DNA from 2 places in the Robertmurraya sp. FSL R5-0851 genome. Region 1 is predicted to be linked to the other one. Evidence: riboswitches for the same ligand, from Rfam matches in the RefSeq annotation. Region 1 holds a riboswitch; the other holds the start of a gene.
What was found. A riboswitch is a leader RNA that binds a small molecule or an ion and turns the genes downstream of it on or off. The one in region 1 is predicted to bind S-adenosylmethionine.
Positions count from the first base shown of each region.

Region 2: another riboswitch for S-adenosylmethionine. It lies ahead of MKX65_RS14085 (methionine biosynthesis PLP-dependent protein); the one in region 1 lies ahead of MKX65_RS20975 (sugar ABC transporter substrate-binding protein).

Region 1 is NZ_JBBOOE010000001.1:4,101,400-4,106,842, reverse strand. Features, by position in the region: gene MKX65_RS20995 (SpoIID/LytB domain-containing protein) at 1-712, shown strand, start outside; gene MKX65_RS20990 (VOC family protein) at 900-1,298, shown strand; gene MKX65_RS20985 (DUF1801 domain-containing protein) at 1,325-1,978, shown strand; gene MKX65_RS20980 (DNA alkylation repair protein) at 2,016-2,723, shown strand; SAM riboswitch class I at 2,872-2,979, shown strand; gene MKX65_RS20975 (sugar ABC transporter substrate-binding protein) at 3,304-4,416, shown strand; gene MKX65_RS20970 (sugar ABC transporter ATP-binding protein) at 4,487-5,443, shown strand, end outside.
Region 2 is NZ_JBBOOE010000001.1:2,744,344-2,749,786, forward strand. Features, by position in the region: gene crcB (fluoride efflux transporter CrcB) at 1-339, opposite strand, end outside; gene MKX65_RS14065 (DUF6501 family protein) at 423-626, opposite strand; gene MKX65_RS14070 (gamma-glutamylcyclotransferase) at 991-1,854, opposite strand; gene sda (sporulation histidine kinase inhibitor Sda) at 2,043-2,177, shown strand; gene MKX65_RS14080 (hypothetical protein) at 2,251-2,487, opposite strand; SAM riboswitch class I at 2,654-2,758, shown strand; gene MKX65_RS14085 (methionine biosynthesis PLP-dependent protein) at 2,839-3,945, shown strand; gene metC (cystathionine beta-lyase) at 3,949-5,136, shown strand; gene MKX65_RS14095 (bifunctional homocysteine S-methyltransferase/methylenetetrahydrofolate reductase) at 5,133-5,443, shown strand, end outside.

The DNA.
Region 1 (5,443 bases):
TGAATTTAGTAATACAAAGAGGGCTGTAATTGATACAAAAGGAGAAATTATTACATTTCAAAATAAGCCCATAAGCGCTTTTTATTCTGCAAGTAATGGTGGAATCACAGAGAGTAATAAAAATGTATGGGGCGGCAATCCAAGCCCCTATTTTCCAATTAAACCAGATCCTTTTGATCCCATTCAACCCTGGGATTTTACATTACAAAAAACACAAATAGATCTGGATGAAATTCAATCGAAGGACTGGAACGAGCTAAAGGAGAAAGATGGTAAAATCAGCGACTCTATTAAAAAATGGCTTAATCGAAATGGTTATGAAGGTGACATAAAAATTTTAAGTATTCCTTTTTTTGCAATCGATAAAGTTAAAAATGAATCACAAAGGTCGATGATTGGCTCGATCCAAATTGAATTTATGAGAAGGTTGATTGATGGAACCATTTTATTCGAAAGAGTTTCGTTGGATCATGTTGAATTAAAAAAAATACGTCCAATGATAGGTGGAGGTCATTTTAGAAGTTATTTAATAAGTTCATTTGAAATCAATCCAACTTCTTATAAAGTAAGTGGCAAAGGCCATGGGCATGGAGTTGGTATGAGTCAATGGGGGGCAAACGAAATGGCTGAAGAGGGGAAAACCTACAAAGAAATTATTGGACACTATTATCCTGGGACCCAAGTGAAGGTCACTCAAACCTTTCAAGAATAATATTGTAGTGAACACCATGTGATGATATCTTTCGGGTATCATCCTTTTTTGCCGTTCATACTGATTTGGAAGGGATAGAAAAATAAATCACTCACACTAGTGAAATTTCCTCTCTTTTTTTATATTGTAATTATAGGAATGTAATAAATAGATAAGGTAGCCCTACTAACTTAAGGAGCTGATCGTAGTGGGAAAAGTTACACCATTCTTAATGTTTCAAGATGGCAAAGCAGAAGAAGCAATGAATTATTACATATCTATTATTGAGGATTCAGAAATTACAAGTATGGTTCGCTATGGAGCTAATGAATCTGGAGATGAAGGAACGGTAATGCAGGCCACTTTTTCTTTAAAAGGGCAAGAATTTATGTGTATAGATAGTAATTTAAAGCATCAGTTTACATTTACTCCATCCTTCTCAATTTTTGTTACATGTGATACTGAAGAAGAAATTAACAACGTTTATCAGAAACTGATCGAGGGCGGACAAGCACTTATGCCAATTGGTGACTATGGTTTTAGTCAAAGGTTTGGGTGGCTAAATGATCGATTTGGTGTGTCATGGCAACTAAATCTTCCTTTGTGAAGTAACTTTTATAGGGAGGAAACAACATGGCAATTGGTAAACTGAATCCTAAGGTTGATGATTATTTAAGTCAAGCTAAAAAATGGAGGGAAGAATCTGAGAGGTTAAGACATATTGTTCTTGACTGTGATCTGACCGAAGAATATAAATGGATGCATCCTTGTTACACGTTTGAGAAGAAAAATGTCGTATTAATCCATGGATTTAAAGAATATTGTGCACTTCTGTTTCACAAAGGTGCCTTATTAAAGGATCCCCATGGAATTCTTGTCCAACAAACCGAGAATGTACAGGCGGCACGCCAGATTCGATTCACTCATCTTCAAGAAATAATTGAACTAGAACCTATTTTGAAAGAATACATTCTTGAAGCCATTGAAGTGGAAAAAGCCGGTTTAGAAGTAACTTTAAAAAAGGATACAGAATTCATTATTCCAGAAGAACTTCAAGAAAAATTCGATGAGTCACCAGACTTAAAAGCTGCTTTTGAAGCATTGACGCCGGGACGGCAAAGAGCATATATTCTTTATTTTTCTCAACCCAAACAATCCAAAACTCGAGTGTCAAGGGTTGAAAATTGTATGGAGAGAATTCTAAGCGGAAAGGGATTAAAGGATTGCACTTGTGGACTTTCTAAAAAAATGCCTTCCTGTGATGGCTCGCACAAGAACATTCGATAGAAAAATATGATAAAAGTAAGGAAGGAAGTTCAAAGCTATGGATATTGAAACAGTGATGCAAGAGCTTGAAGCCCTAGGCAAGGAACGAATGAAAAAAATGTACATATCCAATGGTGCGCACGAGCCACTTTTTGGCGTGGCTACAGGTGCTATGAAACCAATCGCAAAGAAAATAAAAATCAACCAAGATTTAGCTGACGAGCTTTATGCCACAGGTAATTACGATGCCATGTATTTTGCAGGCATTATTGCTGACCCAAAAGCTATGACTGAAGCAGATTATGATCGTTGGATTGATGGAGCGTATTTTTATATGCTGTCCGATTATGTGGTGGCAGTCACTTTATCAGAGTCCGATATTGCACAAGACGTTGCAGATAAATGGATTGCAAGTGGTGACGAATTGAAAATGTCGGCTGGATGGAGTTGCTATTGCTGGCTTTTAGGGAATCGAAAAGATAAAGAATTTTCCGAAAGCAAGATTTCCAATATGCTGGATATGGTGAAAAATTCGATTCATGATTCGCCGGAACGAACCAAATCTGCTATGAATAATTTCGTATACACGGTGGCGATTTCCTATTTGCCGCAACATGAAAAGGCAGTCGAGGTCTCAAAGGAAATAGGAATCGTAGAAGTCAAACGAGACAATAAAAAAAGCAGTTTCTTAAACGCTTACGAAAGTATTCAAAAAGAAATGGATAGAGGGAAGCTTGGTTTCAAACGTAAATATGTACGATGTTAAAAAATAGTTTTGTATCGGGATGCTGATCTAGAAATTACGTGGGAATAATATTTCTATTAAAAATATTTAGAAAATACTATTGACAATTTGTTAATAGAATATTAAATTAAGTTTTATACTTTATTAAAGTAAATGAATAAAATACGTTCTCTTATCAAGAGTGGCAGAGGGACTGGCCCTGTGACGCCCAGCAACCGTTCCGAATGGAATTGGTGCTAAATCCTGCAAAACAAGATTTTGTTTTGAGAGATAAGAGAGGAGTAGTCCTTATTTTGTGATGAAACCTCTCTTTTCTGGAGAGGTTTTTTATATTGGCTATTTTCGTAAAGTTTGTTGTTTTGGAAAAATCCCAAAAGCCGGATTTTTCCCCGAATAACTCTGGGTTTATTGGTCTATTTGGAGAGTAGCTCTTTTCTAAGGATGAAAACATTCTGATTAGCTGTTGAAACATATATTTAATTTCCTGAAAAATGTGTATGTAGAAACAATGTTTTAGAAAAGAGCCTTTATATTTTATAAAAACTCTCCTAAGAGCAACGTTGGTAAGAAGACATAAAAAACAAAAAGGGGAGAAAGAATCATGAAGAGGAACTTTTTAAAAAGTGCATTTGTATCAGCTATCGCTGCAACACTTTTGCTTACAGGCTGTGCAACAGGGGGAGAAACAAAGGAAGCAACAGGATCGAACACACTGATTGAAGGTGTACCTGAGCGCTTTGCAAATGGAGACCAACCAAAAATCAAAGTAATTCGTAAAATTGGTGGGGACGACCACACAGCACAGTTCTTAGCAGGTGCAAAGCAAGAAGGGGAAGCACTAGGATTTCAAGTGGATGTATTTACGGCAAATGGAGATACAGCGAAATTTCATGATGCGATTAACCAAGCGTTAAATCAAGATTATGATGGATTTATTATTTCTCACGGTGATGATGATGCTACCGTTAATGACATACAGAAAATTGTTGATGCTGGAAAAAGCGTAGTGGCATTTGACTCGAATGCAAATTTAACAAGTGTTGACGGTGTTACTCTTGTGTCACAAGATGATGAAGCACTAGCTACTCTATCATTGGATCAATTAGTAAAAGAAACAAAAGGGGAAGCCAATATTGCATACCTATGGGTGGACGGATTCCCACCAATGGTTAGACGAAATAAAGTGTATGAAGAGGTTCTAGCAAATAATCCTGGCATTAAAGAAGTGGAGCGCTTTGGCGTAGCAGCAGCTGATACTAGTGTTCAAACCCAAAATGCGGTTGCTGCAATGTTGAATAAATACCCTAAGGGTGAACTTGATGCGATTTTTGCCACTTGGGATGCTTTTGCCATCGGTGCGGCTCGCGCGTTAAAAGAAGCTGGCAGAGAAGAAGTTAAAATCTATGGAATCGATGTTTCAAATGCTGATTTGCAGGAAATCCAAAGAGAAGGTAGCGCTTGGAGATATACGGCAGCTGTTGATCCTAAGTTGATTGGTTCAGTAAATATGAGAATACTAGCAAAGAAATTAGCAGGCGAGGAAACACCACAAACGTATGATTTGGAAGCTTCACTTATCTCTCAAGAAGATCTTCAAAAATCAAAAGATCCTGTAAATATGGTCAATCTAAATGAAATCATTGAAGGATGGGGTCAATCAACAGAATTTGAGGAAGATTGGATGAAGACGCTGAGGGAACACTATAAGAAGTAAGGGACTTATTGATAGACACTCTCTTTTTCACTAGATAAAGAGAGTGTTTCTTTGAAAGGACGGTGACATCATGACCACTTTAGAGATGAAAAATGTGTCAATTGAATTTCCGGGTGTAAAAGCATTAAATAGGGTGGATTTTTCAGTTAAAAGCGGGAAAACTCATGCCTTAATTGGAGCCAATGGTGCTGGGAAGTCAACCTTGATGAAGGTTCTTTCAGGGGCATATGATCACTATACTGGTGAAATCACATTGGATGGACAATCTATGACCATTCGTTCGCCCAAAAGTGCCATGGACTCAGGAATTCAAATTGTATATCAGGAAGTGGATACAGCTCTGATTCCCTATTTAACGGTTGCGGAAAATATCATGTTAATGGACACAGTACACAACATGGGAAAGAAGCAATGGGTTAATTGGAAAAGCTTGCATTCTAGAGCGGCCACCATCCTATCAGAAATGAATTTGTCTCTTCCAACTAAAAAACTAGTAAGTGAATTAACATTAGCAGAAAAACAAATGGTCTTAATCGCCAGAGCGGTGTCAAAAGAATGTAGATTCCTCATCTTAGATGAGCCGACAGCACCTCTTAGTCATACGGAGACAAATGAGTTATTTCGTATCGTACAAGAATTAAAGAACCGTGATGTTGGAGTTATTTTCATCTCACATCGACTTCCAGAGATTTTTGAGATTTGTGATGATATTACGATTATGAGAAATGGGGAAGTAGTCGAGAGACAGAGGATTTCGGATACTAACCAAAACAAAGTAGTGGAGCATATGCTTGGTCAAAAACTCGGTGACCAGTTTCCTGATAAATTCATGACCATTGGAGACACATTCCTTGAGGTAAAAGGACTTACAGATAAAGATAAGATTAAAGATTTTAGCATGAACGTCAAAGCAGGGGAGATTGTGGGAATTGCTGGACTTGTAGGTGCCGGTAAGACCGAGTTCTGTAAAGCTTTGTTCGGGGTTGAAGGCAAATTAGTGGCAGGAGAAGTCAAGGTTAACGGAAAA
Region 2 (5,443 bases), 1.4 Mb from region 1:
ACAGACCAGGCCACCTATCATACTAATAAATACATAACATATGGCTAGTAGATATTGTCCCTCCTGTAAAAGCGAGCTAAGCTCTACACTTAAGGTAGAGAAAGTCGTAAAAGAACCAATTAACCCCGTCCCAATAGCAGCTGCTAAATCTTCAGGGAGTTTCTTTGATAGCAGCAGTCTTGAAGTAAACCAGCCAAGTGCAAATGCTCCTAACAAATTGGCAAGCAGTGTTCCTAAAAATGGTAACCAGCCGCCATTGATGGCTAGCATATTGTAGTAAATACTATATCTCAACACACTTCCAATGGAGCCACCAAGCCCTATGAATAATAACCTCATAACATCCACCCTATTATTTAAAAAATGACAAATAAAAGAAAATACTGTTAGCTACCATGCTAACAGTATTATGTAGTCCGATGTTAAGCTTCTTTGAAATAATCTTTGTAATAGCCGCCAACTTTCCCACTATTATCTATTATAAAGTAAAATTCTTCTGTTTCATTTTTTACTTCGTACACGTTTCCTGTTGTTAATTTATTGTCGACGATATATTTTTCAGCTTTTGTGTGAACACAAGTTACCTTTTTTATTGTTTCTGACTCAGACCATTTTAGATGAATCACTACAGTCACTCCTTTTACATTATCTATCTTATTATAGAAAGTAAGTAACTACTTAGCAACTTTTTCTAAAAACTGCTTCCTAAAAGATCTAATTCGAAAATTCCTTTTTGTCACTTTTCGGACTTGGTTTTCTTCAAAGGTGAAAAATTCGCCTGTTATTATATTTTTTAAAGTGATATAACTGATTTCACATATGGTATCTAACCTAATAAACTCTAAATAGTTGTATTGTCGATTATTATACACCAGCTCATAATAGCCATTGTCTCTATTTCCACTCATGTTCTGACCCACTTTCTTAAGTTGGTGATAGTAAGTGTTTACCACAATGGATACTCGTATTAAACCGATGTACAATAAAAAATTAACTATGGCTCGACTTTTTTAGACGATCAAGTTCCGTTAGTAAATATTGATAATAACTATCACTCAATCTTCCTTTTGCCCCTCTAAGAATTTCAGTAGAATAATGGTCTGGTGGTGACAATTCGGGCATTTTGTTATAAACATGGAATGTCAAAACATCCTTTAACGTTTCCCCATCGATGTCCACATCCACAAAGGTAGGGCGATACCATCCTCCATAAAACCCCTCTCTCACAAATAAATAATCAACCCCTTCATATGGAGTTAAGTAAACTAATCCCTCGGTTTCACCACCATCTTCCACAATATCTGCTCTTCCTCCATCACTTACTCTGAAAAGGTATTTCATAGAGTATCCCTTTAAAACGGCAGCACCGACGAGGTTTTTAAAACAGTGATCCACGCCCGCCTTTCGGAATCGCTCATCATCCATACATGATCCATACGCAAAGTAGTATACTTGTTCAGGAGGATTTTCCATGAATCTATGTAATTTCCAATCTCCATGTGTGATTTTTTCGTTCTTGCTGGATTCATCCACATTCACATACACAAGCGCACCTTTAGTGCCTTTATCCGTATGAACAGTAACATTTGTTCTGTCATACAAATTAGACTCTCTCCCCTCTTCAAAATCCTCCAATGCGTCAAGGAGAGGTAAAAGATTTTTACTAACTTCATATAACTCACCATGCACCTTACCGGAATTATTTAGTTCTAGAGTAGGATAACCGTTACCTGTATCAAAAAGCTCACCATTAACCCATGCCTGTTCAGCTATGCACGTAGCTTCCCTGATTAATCCGTGATTCGTTTCATGTTTGCGTAAAGTTCCATAAACAAAAAGTGTGATCGTATCCATCCTTCTCCCCCATCATACAAACTATTTACCATATTTTATCATGAAAAAAATCATTACGTGAAAATCCTGTAACAGAATATTAATAATTTTATGGCAAAAAATATGGAGTTTTGGGTTTTCAAATGGATTGAAACCCGATACAATTATAAAAAGCTAGAAAATTCAGTCCATTTTAAGGAGGCTTTTAAATGAAGATTATGAGTAATGAAATGTTAGTTGTCTCGTATCGGAATGCATTGAAGTCAGGTGAAAATAAAGAATGGGCGAAGTTTTTGAAGAAGGAAATTGAGAAAAGAAACTTAAAACCGACAATTAAATCGTAGGACACAACCACCGGCTTCTATAAGCTGGTGGTTTTATGTATTGTACAAAATAAAGAAGACGGGGTTTCCCCGTCTATAACTGATTGATCATATTTAAGTACAGTTGTTGCGGGGGTTGACTGGAGAGTCGTTTCTCCTTTTGAGCTGATTCATTTATTTCTCTCATTTCAAGAGGAAAATCCACGTGACCACCTACAAAATAACCTTGAAGACTCTCACCTAAAATAAATAATTCAATTCCATCTTCGGTAACAAAAAAGGTGTCTTCATTCAACATATACCGATGATGACATCTGCTTTTCGTTTGCATGAATTTCCCTCCACTTTTTGTTCTCAAACCCATTATATATTAAATGTTCTGAATATTCATATAGTAAATTTTAGGAAATTGCGAAGAATATTGTCGTAAATTTGTAAAAAAGATTGACACTTAGCAATTTACTGTAGTAAAGTTAGAAAAAATTAAATGTTTTGATTTCTTATCAAGAGAGGTCGAGGGTCTGGCCCTATGAAGCCTCAGCAACCATCAATTTTTTGAAAAGGTGCTAATTCCAGCAAGTATTTTACTTGGAAGATAAGAAGAATGGCTCATGTTGATAACAAAGTCTTCTTCTTAGAGAGAAGACTTTTTTTTATTATTAGGATGTTGGGAGAGACTAGAATGTACAAAAATGAAACTAAGGTAGCGCAGATCGGGAACAGAAGTGAAACTCAAACGGGAACAGTAAATCCACCTGTTTACTTTTCGACAGCTTATCGACACGAAGGAATTGGCCAATCAACAGGCTTTGATTATATTCGCACAGGCAATCCAACAAGAAAACTTGTAGAGGCGGCAATTGCTGATTTAGAAGGCGGTGATCAAGGATTTGCCTGTAGTTCTGGAATGGCTGCTATCACTACGATTCTTGCAATCTTTGAATCTGGTGATGAATGGATCGTATCAAGGGACTTATACGGTGGAACCTATCGAATCTTAGAACAAGGCTTTAAAAAATGGGGACTTACGAGTACGTATGTACAAACTCATGACGTAAGCATTATCGAACAAGCCATTACTGAGAAAACAAAAGCTATCTTCATTGAAACACCAACCAATCCATTGATGGAAGAAACGGATATTCAAGCGGTTGCTGAGCTAGCGAAAAAATATAATATTTTATTAATTGTCGACAATACATTTTATACTCCATTACTTCAAAGACCGATCGAGCTTGGAGCTGACATTGTCATTCATAGCGCTACCAAATACTTAGGTGGGCATAATGATGTGCTAGCTGGCTTGATCGTTGGAAAAGGAAAAGAAGTTTGTGAACAGCTTGGATTCCACCACAACTCTATTGGAGCAGTTTTAAGTCCGTTTGACTCTTGGCTCCTTATTCGTGGGATGAAGACTTTAGCGCTTAGAATGAAACAGCATGAAACAAATGCAAGAGAGCTTGCAAGCTTTTTAAAGACTCATGAAAACGTGGTAGATGTTCTTTACCCTGGCCGTGGCGGAATGCTTTCCTTCCGAATTAAAAAAGAAGAGTGGGTTAATTCATTCTTACAAAATCTCAACCTTATTACGTTTGCTGAAAGTCTTGGGGGTGTAGAAAGCTTCATTACATACCCAGCTACACAGACACATGCGGATATTCCGGAAGAAGTTCGTTTTTCAATTGGCGTTTGTAATCGCCTGCTTCGTTTCTCTGTCGGAATCGAGGACGTGGAGGATTTAATTAAAGATATTGACCAAGCTCTTACTCGTTTAAGTTCGGAGGCATAAAAAATGACAATAGAACACAATTTTTCATTTGAAACAAAACTACTTCATAATGAACATAAATATGATCCTACTAACGGTGCTGTATCCGTTCCTATTCAACATGCATCCACCTTTCATCAGCACAGCGTCGATGAGTTTGGAAAATACGACTATGGTCGAAGCGCGAATCCAACTCGTGAAGCATTTGAAACAGTCATTGCTAACCTTGAAGAAGGTACAAACGGATATGCCTTTTCATCAGGTATGGCAGCCATTTCGACTGCTTTTCTTCTTCTCTCTCAAGGAGACCATGTAGTGATTACGGAAGACGTGTATGGTGGGACATACAGAATGGTAACGGAAGTCCTTTCACGTTTTGGAATTGAGCACACTTTTGTTGATATGACAGATCTTACAGCCGTAAAACAAGCGATTCGTCCGAATACGAAGGTTTTTTATGTAGAAACACCTTCCAATCCCCTTTTAAAGGTGACAGATATTCGAGCCATCAGTGACATTGCGAAAAGTGTTGGAGCTTTAACCTTTGTTGACAATACATTTTTAACACCTGCTCTACAAAAGCCATTACTTCTTGGTGCGGATGTGGTGCTTCATAGTGCCACGAAGTTTCTTTCTGGACATAGTGATGTAGTTGCTGGTGCGATTGTTGTAAACGATTCTGACCTTGCTAAACAGATTGGATTTTTGCAAAATTCTTTTGGCGCTGTTTTAGGTGTTCAAGATGCTTGGTTAGTTTTACGAGGAATTAAGACACTATCGGTTAGGATGAATTTTTCCATAAAATCTGCCTTACAAATAGCCAACTTCCTACAGAACCATCCTTCTGTGAAAAAAGTTTACTACCCTGGACTTACTGACCATCCACAGTACGAAATACAAAAAGAACAATCAGAAGGTGCCGGAGCCGTTCTTTCGTTTGAACTTGAAAGTGAAGAAGCCGTAAAACAATTCGTTGAATTAACAGAGATTCCCGTATTTGCTGTTAGTTTAGGCGCTGTTGAATCGATCCTCTCTTACCCAGCGAAAATGTCACATGCGGCAATGCCGATTGAGCAACGCTTAAAAAGAGGAATCAGTCAAAGTCTCCTTCGCCTTTCTGTTGGATTGGAACATCCAGATGATATCATCAAGGATTTTTCTGCGGCACTTGAAACAATAGCAGCCAAAAATCAAGGAGAGATAGTAAGATGAACCTCTTAAATAAACTGAAAAAAGACATTGTCATTGGTGATGGTGCAATGGGTACCCTTCTCTACTCTTATGGAACGGACAGTTGTTTTGAAGAGTTAAACTTGTCGCATCCGGATGATATTTTAAACATTCATAAAGCCTACCTGCGTGCAGGAGCGGATGTTATTCAAACAAATACCTATGCTGCCAACTCCTTAAAACTGCAAAGATATGGACTGGAAGATTCTGTTGATAAAATTAATCGAGCTGCTGTAAAAATTGCAAAACAAGCCATTACAAATGAGAGCTTTGTTGTAGGTACGATTGG